Regions from separate parts of the Glutamicibacter endophyticus genome, predicted to be linked through region 1. Evidence: riboswitches for the same ligand, from Rfam matches in the RefSeq annotation. Region 1 holds a riboswitch; each other region holds the start of a gene.

The links. A riboswitch is a leader RNA that binds a small molecule or an ion and turns the genes downstream of it on or off. The one in region 1 is predicted to bind S-adenosylmethionine.
Region 2: it holds a riboswitch for S-adenosylmethionine, as region 1 does, so the genes downstream of both, ACJD00_RS16040 (flavin reductase family protein) here and ACJD00_RS01615 (ABC transporter ATP-binding protein) in region 1, are expected to answer to the same signal.
Region 3: it holds a riboswitch for S-adenosylmethionine, as region 1 does, so the genes downstream of both, ACJD00_RS03275 (O-acetylhomoserine aminocarboxypropyltransferase/cysteine synthase family protein) here and ACJD00_RS01615 (ABC transporter ATP-binding protein) in region 1, are expected to answer to the same signal.
Region 4: it holds a riboswitch for S-adenosylmethionine, as region 1 does, so the genes downstream of both, ACJD00_RS13890 (OsmC family protein) here and ACJD00_RS01615 (ABC transporter ATP-binding protein) in region 1, are expected to answer to the same signal.

What each region holds. Positions count from the first base shown of each region.
Region 1 covers NZ_CP174200.1:307,644-311,449, forward strand. Annotated here, with positions in the region: gene ACJD00_RS01610 (Fur family transcriptional regulator) at 1-239, opposite strand, end outside; gene ACJD00_RS01615 (ABC transporter ATP-binding protein) at 671-1,480, opposite strand; SAM riboswitch class I at 1,486-1,587, opposite strand; SAM riboswitch class I at 1,853-1,944, shown strand; gene ACJD00_RS01620 (acyl-CoA dehydrogenase family protein) at 1,963-3,303, shown strand; gene ACJD00_RS01625 (substrate-binding domain-containing protein) at 3,490-3,806, opposite strand, start outside.
Region 2 covers NZ_CP174200.1:3,444,834-3,448,639, forward strand. Annotated here, with positions in the region: gene dnaB (replicative DNA helicase) at 1-874, opposite strand, end outside; gene ACJD00_RS16040 (flavin reductase family protein) at 1,354-1,869, opposite strand; SAM riboswitch class IV at 1,938-2,053, opposite strand; gene ACJD00_RS16045 (DUF1345 domain-containing protein) at 2,198-2,911, opposite strand; gene ACJD00_RS16050 (DUF664 domain-containing protein) at 3,048-3,515, shown strand; gene ACJD00_RS16055 (helix-turn-helix domain-containing protein) at 3,526-3,806, opposite strand, start outside.
Region 3 covers NZ_CP174200.1:674,119-677,924, forward strand. Annotated here, with positions in the region: gene ACJD00_RS03265 (DUF1852 domain-containing protein) at 1-397, opposite strand, end outside; gene ACJD00_RS03270 (LysR family transcriptional regulator) at 521-1,462, shown strand; SAM riboswitch class I at 1,702-1,792, shown strand; gene ACJD00_RS03275 (O-acetylhomoserine aminocarboxypropyltransferase/cysteine synthase family protein) at 2,076-3,401, shown strand; gene ACJD00_RS03280 (cystathionine gamma-synthase) at 3,398-3,806, shown strand, end outside.
Region 4 covers NZ_CP174200.1:2,971,732-2,975,537, reverse strand. Annotated here, with positions in the region: gene ACJD00_RS13895 (SNF2-related protein) at 1-1,349, shown strand, start outside; gene ACJD00_RS13890 (OsmC family protein) at 1,415-1,951, opposite strand; SAM riboswitch class IV at 1,984-2,119, opposite strand; gene ACJD00_RS13885 (NAD(P)/FAD-dependent oxidoreductase) at 2,386-3,561, opposite strand; gene ACJD00_RS13880 (Gfo/Idh/MocA family oxidoreductase) at 3,616-3,806, opposite strand, start outside.

The DNA of each region.
Region 1 (3,806 bases):
GCCTCATAACGTGCGCTGTGCCCATGAGGCTGAATTTTGCGTACCACGCCCAGCTCGGTGAGGAGCTTAAGGGAGTCATAGACAGCCTGATGAGACACCGTCGGGTACTGTTCACGCACCGCTGCGATCACCGTTTCGGTGTCCGCGTGCGGATGCGAGGTGACGGCAGAGAGCACCGCGACGCGTGGACGCGTCACGCGCAGGGATGCCGCCCGCAGTACCTCTTCGATTCCGACCATCTCAGTCACAGTCTCCAGCATGACGGCTTTTTTTGAATGAGTCAAGATAACGAAAGGTGTGTTGCAGGTTACGTAAACTTAACGCGCTCGGTACGGTTTCGTGGTCTCCAACGGGGGCTCGTGTTGCCGCATTAATCGGCGCCCCGTGCCGCGCACATTTTCGCGGAGTTGGCTTTGGTGCACCTAGCGCGAACGTAACCTGCCGTGCCTTGGTTTCACCGGGAGATCCTTCAGGTTGGGCCCGGTAGTGGTGAACGTAGTATTCCCCTGTGTTCCGGAGGGCACCAGTTCACCGTGGGCGGCAACCAGAAGACGCCAGTCTCGCGACAGCGCAGGTCCACGGGGGAGTGCGAGAACTAGGTGGCTCGCTGGTTGATCGGAGCAAGGCGCATGCACCGGTGTGGCCTGCCGCAGGGGCGATGTGCGCTGTATTAGTCGGTGTGGTTATCGACGCTGAGCAAATCCTGCAACATGTTGCGGTGCGCGCCGAAGTCGCCGTCGCGGCGCTGGTGCCCGGCCGCGGTGTCTAGGCGCAGATCCCGGATGACGCCGGCCGGAATGCCCGGTGCCTCGCGGCCCAGTACGATCACTCGGTCCGCTAACTGCAGGGCCTCGTCGACATCGTGGGTCACGAGCAACACTGTGGTGGGAATGGCCGCGTGAACCGCGCGCAACAGCTCCTGCAATTCGAGTCGAGTCAGCGCATCCAGAGCCCCGAAGGGTTCATCAAGGAGCAGCACGCCGGGGCGGCGGGCTAGGGCGCGAGCCAGCGAGACGCGTTGCGCAAGGCCGTCTGAGATTTCCTGCGGGTGCACGTCGGCTACCTGTGCCAGGCCGGTAATCTCGAGCAGTTCATCGATCAGGGTGGTGCCCTCGTTCTGGTCCAAACCCAGTGGCAGGCCGAGCTCGATATTTTCGCGAATCGAACGCCACGGCAGCAGTCTTGGTTCTTGGAAGGCGACCGAGCAGCGCTCGTCAATCCCGGCCACCGGCAAGTCGCCGATGAGCACCTGCCCGGAGCTTGGCGTATCTAGCCCGCTAGCTGCGCGCAACAAGGTGGATTTTCCGCATCCGCTTGGGCCCAGAATGGCCACCAGTTCACCGGCGGCGATCTCGAGGTTAAAGTCCTGCAGTACTCGGCGGGTTTCGCTGCGTGTGCTAAAGGTGCGTGCAAGCCGGCGGAAGCTCAGCGGCAGGGCAGTATTGGTTGAGGTGTGCGCGGGTGCGTAGGCAAGTGCCATGATCATCTCCATCGGTTCTGGCGGTAGCACCGTCCGCGACCAGTTCATGGGCGTGGTGGTTGCTGCGGCGTCGTCGAGCCAGATCTCTCGGCCGCTCGGGATGGTTCCGCAACAATCGAACCGCGTCGAATGAACCGAGGGCAAACCTTTCGTAACATGACGAATCTTCGAAAGATGGTGGCCGGACGCGAGAAATTCTGATTCTTCTTTTGATAAGTGTGGATTCGTTGATGAACTTGAAGGATCGACGAAGCGCCTTTCGTGGCCACCGGCCTACATCTCCTGAAGTATGACTGGCGTCACTACTACGGCTCGTTACTTTGTGACGCCCGGCTTGGGACGTGAAAGGACGTAACGCTACAAATGATTACGAACCCATCCAGAGCGGCCGAGAGATCTGGCTCGACGACGCCGCAGCAACCACCCGCGTGACGGGCCGGTGCTACCGCCAGATCCGATGGAAAGAAATGAGGATTTTTCCAGTGTCTTTCGACAACGCCAACATGGACTTCAACGCATTGAGTGACCCCGCCGGGGCTTCGGCCCGTAATCTAGATGACCACGTAGAGCCGGTGGCCGTGCGCCAACTGTTAAAGGTCACTCCCGGGCCGTGCGCGGATGAGCAGTACGAACGCCTGGCTGCGATTTTTCGTCCGGTGTTCGCGCAAATCGCTGACGGAACCAATGAACGCGAGCAGCTTCGTCAGCTTCCCTTTGAACAGGTCGGCTGGCTCAATCGCGAGCGTTTTGGGGCGTTGCGGTTACCGGTCGAAGCCGGTGGCCACGGGGCACGGCTTTCGGATGTATTTCGCTTGTTGATCGAGTTGGCTGAGGCGGATTCCCACATTGCTCAACTGTGGCGGGCGCATATTGCCTTCACCGAGCATGTGCTCCGGCTTGAGGACGAGGCACTGCGTAAAAAGTGGATCGCGCGCATTGCGTCCGGACATATCGTCGGTAACGCCTACACCGAAAAGGGCGGCAATCCGCTCGGGACACTGAATACGGCCGTCAGTGAGGTCAATGGCCGCTGGGTCGTTAACGGCGAAAAGTACTATTGCACCGGCACCATTTTCGCGGATTGGACCACCGTCGCGGTCAGCCACCCGCAGCGCCCGGGGCGTCACATTGCCGTGGTTTCCACCCAGCACAGCGGCGTTAAAATCATCGATGACTGGGACGGGTTCGGCCAGCAACTGACCGGCACCGGCACCACCGAATTCAGCAATGTCCCGGTAGATAGCTTCATGCCCGAAGACCCCATCGATCCGGAAGCCGCGATCTTCCAGCTCGTGCTGCTTGCGGTCCAGGCAGGTATCGGCCGGTCGGCGCTGAACGACATGCGCCTGGCGGTTCAGTCGCGTACCCGCAGCTTCTCCACCGGCACCGGCGTGCCGGTGCATCAGGAACCACAGGTATTGCAATTGGTCGGGGAGGTCTCCGGTGCGGTGTTCGCCAGCGATGCGGTGGTGATGGGGGCCGTTTTGGAGGTTGAAGCCGCGCTGGCCGACAGCAACCTCAATGACCACGAGCGTTTCGCCGTGTGTGAGCTGGCCGCCAACCGCGCGCAGAGCGTAGTGCAGCCCATGGTTATCGCTGCCACCAATAAGCTTTTCGACGGGCTGGGGGCTTCGGCCACCCGAGCGTCCTTTAACTTCGACCGGCACTGGCGCAATGCGCGCACCATCGCCACCCACAATCCTGCGGTCTACAAGTCACGTATCGTTGGCGACTACGAAATCAACGGTGTGCAACCCAAGCGCCTGTCGGTAACCGGCGAGGTGACCTCAACGTCTCATACCAACACCACTGGCGGATTCTAGAGGCGGCTGGCTTCCCATGCGCCGGAACTGACGCGGAACTCTGACCAAACTCGTCGCGATGAACTGTCCCGTGCCTCGGCCCGGGACAGCGATCGATGACACGCTCGATCATCCCCGTGGACACAAAGAGCGCTGGCCCCAGACAGAAGTCTGGGGCCAGCGACTTTTTGAAGCTACGTGCTGCCGTTACTTGCCTTCGGTAATCGGGCCAAGCACCGGATCGTCGGCGTATGCCTCGGTGACGTTCTCCTTGGTTACGATCTGCGGATCCAGCAGATTCGCCGGAACGGTCTTCGAGCCGTTATCGAAGGACTCTGCATCGGTGACCTTTGGCTCTTCACCAGCCTGTAGTGCCTTGACCATATCGATCGCCTCGGCCACCAGGTTGCGGGTGTCCTTGTTGATCGTGGAGTACTGCTCCCCGGCCATGATCGACTTCACCGATTCGACCTCGGAGTCCTGACCGGTGACCACCGGAAGATCCTTACCGGCAGCCTTGACCG
Region 2 (3,806 bases), 380 kb from region 1:
TGAGGCGTCCCATGGTGGTAGCGATCTTGGTCCACTGCTCATCGGCCACATCGCCCTTACGCAGCGCCTGCAACTGAATGGAGGCCTCGGCGGAGAGCAGGCGCATGGCGATTTCATTGCGGCCCATTTCCAGCGAGAAGAACACGGTGGCCATACGGTGCTTGATGGCTGCCGAGCGTGCGAAGTCCAGGGCGAAGGTGGACTTACCCACCGCCGGGCGAGCCGCGATGATAATCATCTGTCCGCCCTGCAGGCCCTGGGTCAGCTCGTCGAATTCGTAGAAGCCGGTAGGCACACCGGTAATGCCATCGCCGGCGTTAGCGGCGTTCTCGATCTCATCGACGGTGCCTTCAATGATGTCGCTCAGGCGCACATAGTCTTCGGAATTGCGGTTTTCGGCGACCTTGTAGACCTCGGCCTGGGCCTCGTTGACGATGGCATCGACCTCGCCATCGGGTGAGTAGCCCATTTGCACAATGCGCGTACCGGCATCCACCAGGCGGCGCAACACCGCACGTTCACGCACGATCTCCGCATAGTAGGCCGCGTTAGTTGCCGTGGGGACTTGCTGGACCAGATTGTGCAGGTAGGCGGCGCCACCTACGCGCGCCAGCTCATTGCGTTTGGTCAGCACATCGGCCACGGTCACCGCATCGACCGGCTCACCGCGACCATACAGGTCCACGATGGCCTCATAGATAAATTCGTGGGCGGGACGGTAGAAGTCCGCACCGCGCACCACCTCGACGACGTCGGCGATGGCATCCTTGGAAAGCATCATGGCGCCCAGCACGGAAGACTCGGCGGCCAGATCCTGTGGAGGTGTGCGCCCCGCATCCGCGTCGCGGCTTTCGTACGTCGGCTCAGCGCTCATAACTGACACTTCCATCCCCTTGAGTTCCACCCGGGCGGCTCTGCCCCCACCTTTTAACCAACTCACCAACACTGTCAGGCGTTACCGACAGGTTGAGTCGTGACATTGTGGATATTCGTCCGCCCTGTGCCAACGATAGGCGCGTTTACCACGGATCGAAACCCACTTATCCACAAAATATGTGGATAAAGGTGAAGCCCCTGTGGATTCGCTGTTTACGACTTGGGGAGAACTCTGTGGATTATTAAAATCACATCTTGTCAATAGCCATCTGACAAGGCCGTTTAGAAAATGGGTACTGTGGATACAAGTTTATTTTTCACAGTTATTCAGCCTGTAGATATCGCCTGTCCACAGCGAATCACCGCGTTTCCGGGGCTTTAGACAGGTTTTCAACCCCTTATCAACAAGTTATCCACTGGATTGTGGATAACTATGTGGAATCTTTTCATACCTTATGCAGAGTCGGGCGTGTGACCCTAGACAAGCGCGGGCAGTCGGCGAATGGCCGAGTCATGGAAAACGACCGGGTCATGCTCGGCCACCCGGTGCGCATGCACGCGCAGTAGCACCACCCAGTGATCGCCTGCATCGACCTCGGAGTAGATCGAGGTTTCAAAGTGGGCGGCCGAGTCATCCAGCAACAAGGCCCCGTCGGCGGTAACTTCGGTGGAGACGCCGGCAAAGCGGTCGCCATGCTTCGACGCCAACTGGGCACACACCCACTCGTTGCGTTCACTGAGCACCGAGATTCCAATGCGTCCAGCCCGCCGCAACCGAGGCCAGGTTCGCGAGGACTTTTGCACAGCGAACATCACCAGCGGTGGCTCGAGAGAGACCCCAACGGTAAAGGAGGACGCCACGAATCCCTCTTGGCGCCCATCTACGGTGGCGCACAGGGCTGCAATTCCTGAGGGGTGTCGGGCAAAGACCGTACGCAGGGAGTGAGAATCGAGATCGTAGTTCAGCGGCAAGGTTTTATCCTTCGTTCTCATGCCCACCGATGCGTGACATGGACGCTCTGCGGCACGAGACCGCGGGTTTCCATGGTTTTCGTCTCGATGTGCGGTACTTGCCCCGCACGGCCAGTACGGGACCGAATCGTCACCTGGAGCACCCCACTACCGTTGAGAGGGTTGCCGGCCGACAAGCCAGGGCTAGATGTCGACACTCTTGATTCTGTTAAGAACAATATGGGCTACATGACGCGAGGGTCAAACAAACTGCGTAGCAAAGCTCAATATTCACCGGTTTATTCGACCCGCCGCGTCACTCACGGACTCGCGCCGCGTAATCTTCGTTGTTCACAAGGCGTAAGCGGGCTCAGCCCAAAATGCTGCCACTGATCAGCGAGATAATCATCGCCAGCACCGCGGTGTTGAAGAGAAAGGCCACATAGGTATGCGTCCGAATGGTGCGCAGGCCCTGGCGGGTGCGCGGGGTGCCTCCGTTATAGGCTCCCGCGGCCGAGACCATCAGCGCCATGGAAAGAAAGTCACCGAAGTCCGGTGCCTCGCGGATGTCGAAGTCAATGTGTTCACCGGCGGCATTTAGCCGGAAGTACTGCAAGGCGAAAGTGTAACCCACCGAAACCCAACTGGCCGCGGCCGTTACGATAACCAGCGCGGGTACGAGCGCACTGGGGCTGTCCCATGGCGTGAGGACCAGGCAGATAGCCACCACGAGTGAGGCTAGGGCAAGCGAGAGGGACCACGCCTGCGCGTCGTGTGCGCCCATGAATCGGCTCAACTGGCTCGGCCCGTGCTGCCATTGGTAGCGCGCGATGCGTTCGAGCAGACGTGGGTCGGTGCGGGTATATAACCAATGTGTCCAGCCAAGATTAAGCACCAGTGCCAAGGCCAAGCCACCGCCAACAGCGGTGACCAGCAACGCCGCACCATTTATGTCGGAGCGGGAAAGTAGTGAACCGATAAGGAGCGCAGGCAAGAGCGGTAGCGAGGTTACCGCGAGCCGGAAGCCGTCATCGAAGGCAAGCCGGCGCCACCGCGCGCGCAAGGTTCGCTTGGCCGATTTCATAGCTCAACTCTCGCACAGAACGAGATGACATGAGGTGCATTGCGCCATTGTTTCGCGAAATAAGCCCCGTTCAGGGGCGTGTCTTAATGGCTATAGTGCAAGTACACCGCCGGTGGCGACCCCGAATGGAGCCAGTATGCACACCGAGATTCCTGACCTGCTCGACGCCCTGGGAGACAGCCGTTCGCTCTTGCGCGAGGCTTACGTAGATCTCGACGAGCAGGGATTTACCCATCGGCCCCACCCCGGAGGGCCCAGTCTCCAAGATCCCCTGCGGTTAGCCATTGAACTGGAGCTGGGGTGGTGCGCGCTGATCACACACGGCGAGCGAGCGCAGGACACCCAACCTTCCGTCGCCACGGCGAGCTCGTTAACGGCCGCCCTGCAGCAGTATGCATTGGTGGCCGCGGCCACCGATGCGCTGATCAGTTCGCTCACGGTCTTCGACCGGCGGCTAAGTGTTCCGCCAACCCCATGGACCCCGCCGGGCAGCACGTGGTCCCTGCGCCGCGTCATTGCCCATCTGATCACACAGACGGCATTTCAGGCAGGCCAGGCCCAAACACTACGTGCCGGGCTTGCAGCGGCCGCCTCGGGGTCCTGAGCGCGCCCGCTTAGAAGATTCGGATACTAGAGGCCTGAGGTCCCTCAGTCGAGTCCACCTCGAGGCGTAGGCTACCGCCCAGTGCCTCGACATAGCGCTGTAGTGTCGCGAACTGCACCCGGTCGAATTCGCCGCGCTCGAGCTTGCCGATCCGCTCCGCTTTGACCTTCAGCAGGGCGGCCAACTCCTGCTGGCTCAAGCCCGCGCGCTCACGGAGCTCACGCAAGTTCTCTTCACGTTCGGCCTGTTCAAGACTCCGCCGATGTTCGGCCACACGTTCCTTGGCGGAAT
Region 3 (3,806 bases), 370 kb from region 1:
CGGCGGGCAGGACCACGCTGAAGTCATAGTCCCGTACGTAGGAGGAGAAGTTATTACCGACGATGCCGTGGGTCCGGGTGCCGGTCTGCTTATCGAGAATCCAGGTATCGAGCACCTCGAGCAGCGGGAACTGCTGAGGCCCGTCGTTGGAGGTGAAGTGCACATTGGCCGAGATGATCTTCAGTTCGAGGGCGTAGCGGTCCCCGTCCGGGTTGTCCCAGTGTGCCAGCGCGTTGAAACGGCGGTTGATCATCGTCAACGCGTTGCGCAGGTTCTCCTGGCGGTTCTCACCGCGGGCCAGGTTGGCGAAGTTCGTCGTAATGCGCGAGCTCGCCGACGGGGTGTAGTGCTCGTCGAAGTCAGTGGTGCTGATGCTAAAGGTAAACGCGTGTGCCATGGCGGCCAATCTGGTGCTAGGGGGCCTGAAGTAAGGCCGGGGGAAGTCGTTTCGTCAATCATGCAGTGAATCGGCGGATATCAGGTAACTCGACGTGACTATGGATTCGTATAGACTAAATCTATGGCTCAAGGAGTGAACGGTCTCACGCTGCAGCAGTTGCGCTATTTCCTCACGGTTGCTTCCGAGGGGTCGATCTCCGCGGCCGCCGACCTGCTCTACGTCGCACAGCCAACGATGTCCGCGGCGATGAAGGAACTCGAAACCCGGGTTGGGCGCAGGCTTCTGGTCCGCTCCGCGCGGGGCGTGGCCCTGACCGTCGAGGGCGGGGAATTCCTCGGCTACGCCCGGCAGGTGCTCGAACAGGTCGAACTGCTCGAACAACGCTATCTCGACCGGCCGCCGGCACCCCGCCTCCTCGGGATCTCCACCCAGCACTATTCCTTCGCCGTCGACGCCTTCGTGAAGATGGTCCAGGCCAGCGGGGCCGAGCAGTACGAGTTCTCGCTGCGCGAGACACGCACCGAGGACATCATCGAAGATGTCCGCACACTACGCAGTGAAATCGGCATTCTCTACCGCAACGACTTCAACCGGAAGGTCATCGACAAACTGCTGCGCGAGTCCCGGCTGGTGTTCCACCCGCTATTCCTCGCCGACCCGCACATCTTCATCTCGCGTAGCAACCCGCTGGCCTCGCGGGAGCGGGCGACCCTTGAAGATCTCGAGGAGCTACCGCGGCTCACCTTCGACCAGGGGGCGAGCAACTCCTTCTACTTCGCCGAAGAAATCCTCTCCACGCTCTCGAGCAAACGCGAAATTCGGGTCTCCGATCGTGCAACCATCTTCAACCTGATGATCGGACTCGGCGGGTACACGATCTCGACCGGCATCATCAGCGACGAACTCGACCCCTCGATCGTGGCCATCCCGCTGGATGTGGACGAACGCATCGAGATCGGCTGGATCGACCACGCCGCGGTCCCGCTCACCGATCAGGCCCAGCGCTACCTCGACGAGGTGCGTTCGGTGGTCGCGAGCTTCGGAGTTCACCTGCTCGGCTGACGCCAACGCTCTTCCTGCGTGTCATGAACTGTCATCGGGCGACCCGGCGCGACATCTTTTGGCGCTCGAATCCCGGAATTTCGCGGATCTTGGCTCACCGCGCATGTCATAAAGAGGCGTTCACCGGGCCGTCAATATGACGACACTGCGACATATGACGCGGATTGGCGTTGTGTGAAGCACGCGGTTCGGTGCCGTTTGCCTCCTCGGGCGCCCATGCCGAACCATGGAATTACAACACCCCATCAAGAGCGACCGAGAGATCTGGCTCGTCGACGTCGCAGCAACCATCGGGAAACCGAAAGGTGCTACCGCCAGGAACGATGGAGCAGTTCCGACAACGCCCTTGGACGTTGCGCTGTGCCTCGTACCGTGAAGGGGAGGGCAGCAACCCTCCCTACCAGGTACCTCGCATAGACGCCGATCGGTGCACTCCCTCGTGTGACGAGAAACGAGGAGGAGACATGAGCGAAGCAATGGCATCGCCACCCCGCCAACACGCACCGGTGCGCCACGTCGCCACCAGTATGCAACGCACCGGCATGCGCATCAGCGCGCACGCCTGATCTCCGCCCACCCCACCCGACATCCAACCGGCAAGGAACACGCACATATGTCACAGCCGAACAGCACCTGGCACGGGGCCACCTCAGCAGTCCACGCCGGATACTCGCCCGAGGGCCCCTACCGTCCACTCACCGTCCCGGTCTACGCCGCCGCGGCCTACGAATTCGGCTCGCACGCCGAGGCCATCGAAAAATTTGCGTTGCGCGAACCCGGATTCACCTACTCCCGCACCGGCAATCCCACGGTCGCTGCCCTCGAAGCACGCGTCGCCACCCTCGAAGGCGGGGCCCAAGCGGTGGCCACCGCCACCGGGCAGGCCGCCGTCGCCCTCTCGCTGCTGGCGCTGACCCAGGGCGCGAAGCACATCGTCGCCTCGAATAAGCTCTACGGCGGCACCGTGGACCTGTTCACCGACTCCTTCAACGACTTCGGAATCCGCGTGAGCTTTGTCGACCCGGAAGACCTCAGCGCCTGGGCCGACGCCATCGAAGAGGACACCCGCGCCTTCTTCGTCGAATCGGTCTCCAACCCGCTGTGCACGCTGCTCGACCTGCAGGGACTCTCCGAGCTAGCACACCGCCACAACATTCCGGTGGTCGTCGACAACACGTTGGCCACCCCCGCGAACTACCGCCCGATCGAGCACGGGGCCGATATCGTCGTGCACTCGGCCACCAAGGCGCTTGCCGGACACGGCCAGGTGCTTGGCGGACTGGTCGTCGACGCGGGAACCTTCGATTTCTCCGACGCCGCACGCTGGCCGCAGATCGCCGCGCCGCGTCCGCGCTACGGGCAGTACTCCCTGCTCGAACGCTACGGCAGCGCCGCCTACGCCATGCTGGTGCGCTCCAAATTCCTGCATGACCTCGGGCCCTCGCTGTCGCCGGCCGCCGCCTCCGGCATTCTCACCGGCATCGAGACGCTCAATGTGCGCACCGAACGGGTGCAGCGTACCGTGCTGGAACTTGCCGAGGCCGCCGCCGGGCACGCGCTGGTGCGCCGGGTGCACCACCCGAGCCAGCCGGGGCACCAGGACCACGAGCTGGCCGCCCACGTCGCCCCGCGCGGCACCGGCTGCGTGCTGGCCATCGAACTGGCCGACGCCTCCCTGGTCTCCCCGGTGCTCGACGCCCTGCAGCTCTTCACCCTGGCCGCAAACATCGGCGACGTGCGCTCGATGGTGGTCCACCCGGCCACCATGACCCACTGTCGACTCAACGACGAACAACTGGCCGCCGCCGGACTCTCCAAGGCAACGCTGCGCCTATCCATCGGTCTCGAGGAGCCGGCCGACCTCATCGCCGACCTGTTCCAGGCCCTGGATCACGCCGCCGCACAGATCACCCTCGCCCCGGAAGGAGCCTTCGCATGAGCACCTCACCACGCCACGGATTCAACACCCTGGCCGTCCACGCCGGCCAAGGCAAAGACCCGCACACCGGGGCGGTCATCCCGCCCATCTACCAAACCAGCACCTTCATCCAAGACGGCATCAACGTGTTGCGTGCCGGGCATGAATACTCGCGCGGCTCCAACCCCACCCGGGGCGGCTTCGAAGAGCAGCTCAGCGCCCTCGAAGGCGGGGCCGCGGGTTTCTCCTTCGCCTCCGGCATCGCCGCCGAAGACGCCCTGCTGCGCGCCGTGCTCGCCCCGGGCGATCACATTGTGCTCGGCGCCGACGGCTACGGCGGCACCAACCGGCTGATCACCCGGTTACACCACAAGTGGGGGATCAGTGCCAGCACCGTGGATATCACCAACCTCGATCAGGTGCGCG
Region 4 (3,806 bases), 850 kb from region 1:
TCCTTCGACGACACCAGCTCGGCGGGGTCCTGGCCGATGACATGGGGCTGGGTAAAACCGTGCAGCTCCTCGCCGCCCTCGAACGGGCACGGATCCAGCATCCCGAGCAGCGTTACCTAGTCGTCGCTCCGACCTCCGTGGTGGGCAACTGGGCCAGCGAAGCAGCTCGCTTCACCCCTCAGCTACGCACGGCGACGGTCCTGGCCACCGCGAAGAAGCAACAACGTCCACTGGCCGACACCGTCGGTACGGCGCAACTCGTACTGACCAGCTACGCGATTTTCCGATTGGATTTCGAGCAGTTCGATGCGCTGGGTTTTGACGTGCTCATCTTGGACGAGGCCCAGCAGCTGAAGAACCACGTGTCCAAGGGCTATAAACAGGCCCGGCAGATGGCGGTGCCGACCAAGCTCGTGGTCACCGGCACGCCGATGGAGAACAACCTCACCGAACTATGGGCGCTGGCCTCACTGGCCGCGCCGGGACTGCTCGGTGGCTTGAAGGCCTTCAAGGAGAATTACCTCAAGCCCATAACCGAAGGGGATGCGGGGAAACTGCAGCGGCTTAAACGCCGACTACGGCCATTCATTATGCGCCGCACCAAGGAACAGGTGGTGCCCGAGCTACCGCCGAAGACCGAACAGGTACTCGAGGTTGAGCTTGATCCGGCACATCGGCGCGCCTACGATCGCCGATTCCAACGTGTCCGGCAAGAAGTCTTGGGACTGGTGCAGGATGATGTGGATTCCAACCGCTTCAAGATTCTGCAATCGCTCACCCTGCTCCGTCAGCTGGCTCTGGATCCTTCGCTCGTCGACGAAGGCGACGCGCCGAGCGCCAAACTCGATCTGCTGCGCGACCTGCTGGAGGATGGAGTGTCCGAGGGGCACAAGATTCTGGTGTTCAGCCAATTCACCGGCTTCTTGTCCAAGGCGCGGACGGTAGCCGAAGAGCTGGGTATTGCGCACGGGTACCTTGACGGCTCGGTGTCCGGCACCAACCGAAAAACCCTGGTGGAGGGGTTTTCCGCCGGGGATTTCCCGGTGTTCTTCATTTCGCTCAAGTCCGGCGGGTTCGGCATCAACCTCACCGAGGCGGACTACTGCATATTGCTGGACCCCTGGTGGAATCCTGCCGCTGAAGCGCAGGCGATCGATCGTGCCCACCGCATCGGGCAGGACCGGCCGGTGTATGTCTACCGGTTGGTCTCGCAGAACACCATTGAATCCAAGGTGTTATCGCTCCAGGCCAAGAAGACCGAACTGTTCAACGACGTGCTCTGCGAGCAGCAGGACACGGCCGGTTCGAGCACGCTCTCGGCGCAGGACTTCCTCGAACTGGTTCAATGACAACCGCCGTGGACGACATCCCCGGAGGGGTTCGTCCACGGCGGCCTAGGTCTAACTAATCGGTTCTACCGGGCGACCTTTAGCGCGGTGTTCACCGGGGTCGGGTTCGACAGCAGGTCCAGCACCGGGCAGTACCGATCCACGGTGCGCTGCAGCTCGGCATAACGCTCGTCGCTTTCCGGACCCGAAACGGTCACTTCGATCTCGATATCGCTGAAGCCCGGGCGCACCGCTTCATCGATGGCGAACAGGCCGCGGACATCCAGGCGCCCGGTGGCGGTGATCTGCACATCGTCGACCTGCAGGCCCAACTGCTGGGCGTAGAGCCGGTACACCACCACTTGGCAGGAAATCAGGGCACCCAGCGCGTACTCCACGGGGCTGGCCGCCGCATCATCGCCGCCGAGCGCAGCCGGTTCATCCACGACGAAGTTGTGCTTCCCGGCACTGATCTTGCTGGCCACGGCACCGAACCCGGCTCCCGATACGGCAAAGGTCAGCTTTGCATGATCGGGGTTTTCGGCGATGCGTCCGCTCCAAGCCTCGCCGGCGGCAATCAGCCGTGCGGCACGGTCCTCGACGGTGGAGAGGTTACTGCTCATGGGGAAGATCCCCCTTTCCGGCGCAGAAAAAGCGCCATCGCTTACGGTGCCGACGTTCGGCACCGTCGAATCGTCACCGTCGAATCGTCACCTGGGGCACCCCGCGCACGGCGCGAGAAGGGTTGCCGGTCGACCAGCCAGGGCTGCAAATGATCGACGCTCGTGATTCTGTGGCTCCATGCTCGCAGGTAACAGGAGCCGTGGGTAGGGCGCAGTTCATGCTTCGTCATCTGCCCCAAACAAACGGAGCGTGCCGGGCCACGACTCGCACGTGGCCGGCACGCTCTGGCGACGATGCTAGCCGGTCCGCCTTGCGAGCGGTCAGCTAGGCATCGAATTTAGTGCGGCGGGTGGTTGAGCCACGTCGGACCAACCACCTGCCGGTCAACCGCTCCCGGTGCCGGGATAGGGTTCCTTTTGGCGCAGCGCTTTCGTTACTTCTGCACCGGTTCCCACGCACCGGTTCCAACGCGGCCCTCCAGGGCACCCTCGTGGAAACGGTCCAGGCGGAAGGAACGTAGCACCGGGCTGTTTTCGCCGGTGACGATCTCCTCGGCCAGCAGTTCACCGAGAATCAAGCCAAGGGTCGCCCCGGAGTGGGTGAAGAGCGTGTGCAGCCCATTCACCGAGGGGACCGGACCAACTACCGGTTCGCCATCGCCCGGAATCGGCTTGAGCCCGGCCCCGATGCGCTGGGCGGTCAGCACCGGGTTTCCGGCCAGAACCTTCGAAGCCTCCTCGAGGAGGCCTTGCACCGCCTGCTGCGGCACCGTGAAGTTGCCATCTTCCTCGACGACCACCATCTGCTCGGACCAGTTGGCGTCCAAGACCAGGCGGCCATCGGGGGTGGGACGTACCGCTACACGCGGGGTGTTCAGCACGGTGCGCACCTGGAGATCCACCGGGTCGGTGAAGAGCACGAAGGCGGCCGGGGTAGCATCCGGCACGCTGATACCGAGCTCCGCGAGCTGGGCCGGGACCTCACCACCGGTGGCAAGCACCACCTCATCGGCATCGATGGTGTTGCCATCGGCGAGAGTGACGCCCACGGCACGCCCCTCGCGGACCGCGACGCGCGCGTGCCCGGCATTCTCGATGATCTGTGCTCCCTCGGCCACCGCCTCGGCGGCCAGCGCCGGCACGAAGTCGGGCAAGTTGACCCAGCCTTCGCCGGGGTTGTAAATCGCGCCTTCCTCGGCAACGGCCGCAGGGTCGACATCGGGGGCGAAGTCGGTGATCTGCTCGCGGGTGATCCAGCGGGAGTCATAGCCACCGGAACGCTCGAAGGCAAAGGTATCTCGGAAGCTTTCCCCCGGGGCGGCCCATTTTAGTGCCCCATTGAAGCGCAGATATTCGTGGCTTTCCGGGTGCCGGTTGCTCCAGGTGCGGTAGCGGTCCATGGCCAGCATGCGCAGGTAATGGTAGTCGGCGGAGCGGGCGCCGGAGGAGTTGAGCCAGGCAATGGAACGGCTGGAGGCCCCGTCGGCTAGGGTGCCGGAGGTGACCAGCGTGACCTTGGCGCCGGCGCGTGCTAGATGCATGGCGGTGGAGACGCCGAGGATACCGCCGCCGATCACGGCGACGTGCTTAACAGAGGAAGATGAGGACATGAGTGTGTACTTTCTTCAGAATTGGGGTGGATCTGTGGGCCCGACGGTGCGGGGTTAGGCGGTGACCGTGTCCCGATGAATGGATTCGATCAGACGCAACACCGCCAGGCTGTCGTGTGGGTCGACCGGGACCGGACCGGCGTGGCGCAGGCAGGAGGCCAACGCACGGTAGAACTGCGGGTAGTCCCCGGGCAGGGTTGGCACTTCGCGGGTAGCCTGCCCGGTGGCCAGTTGGCCCCAGTGGG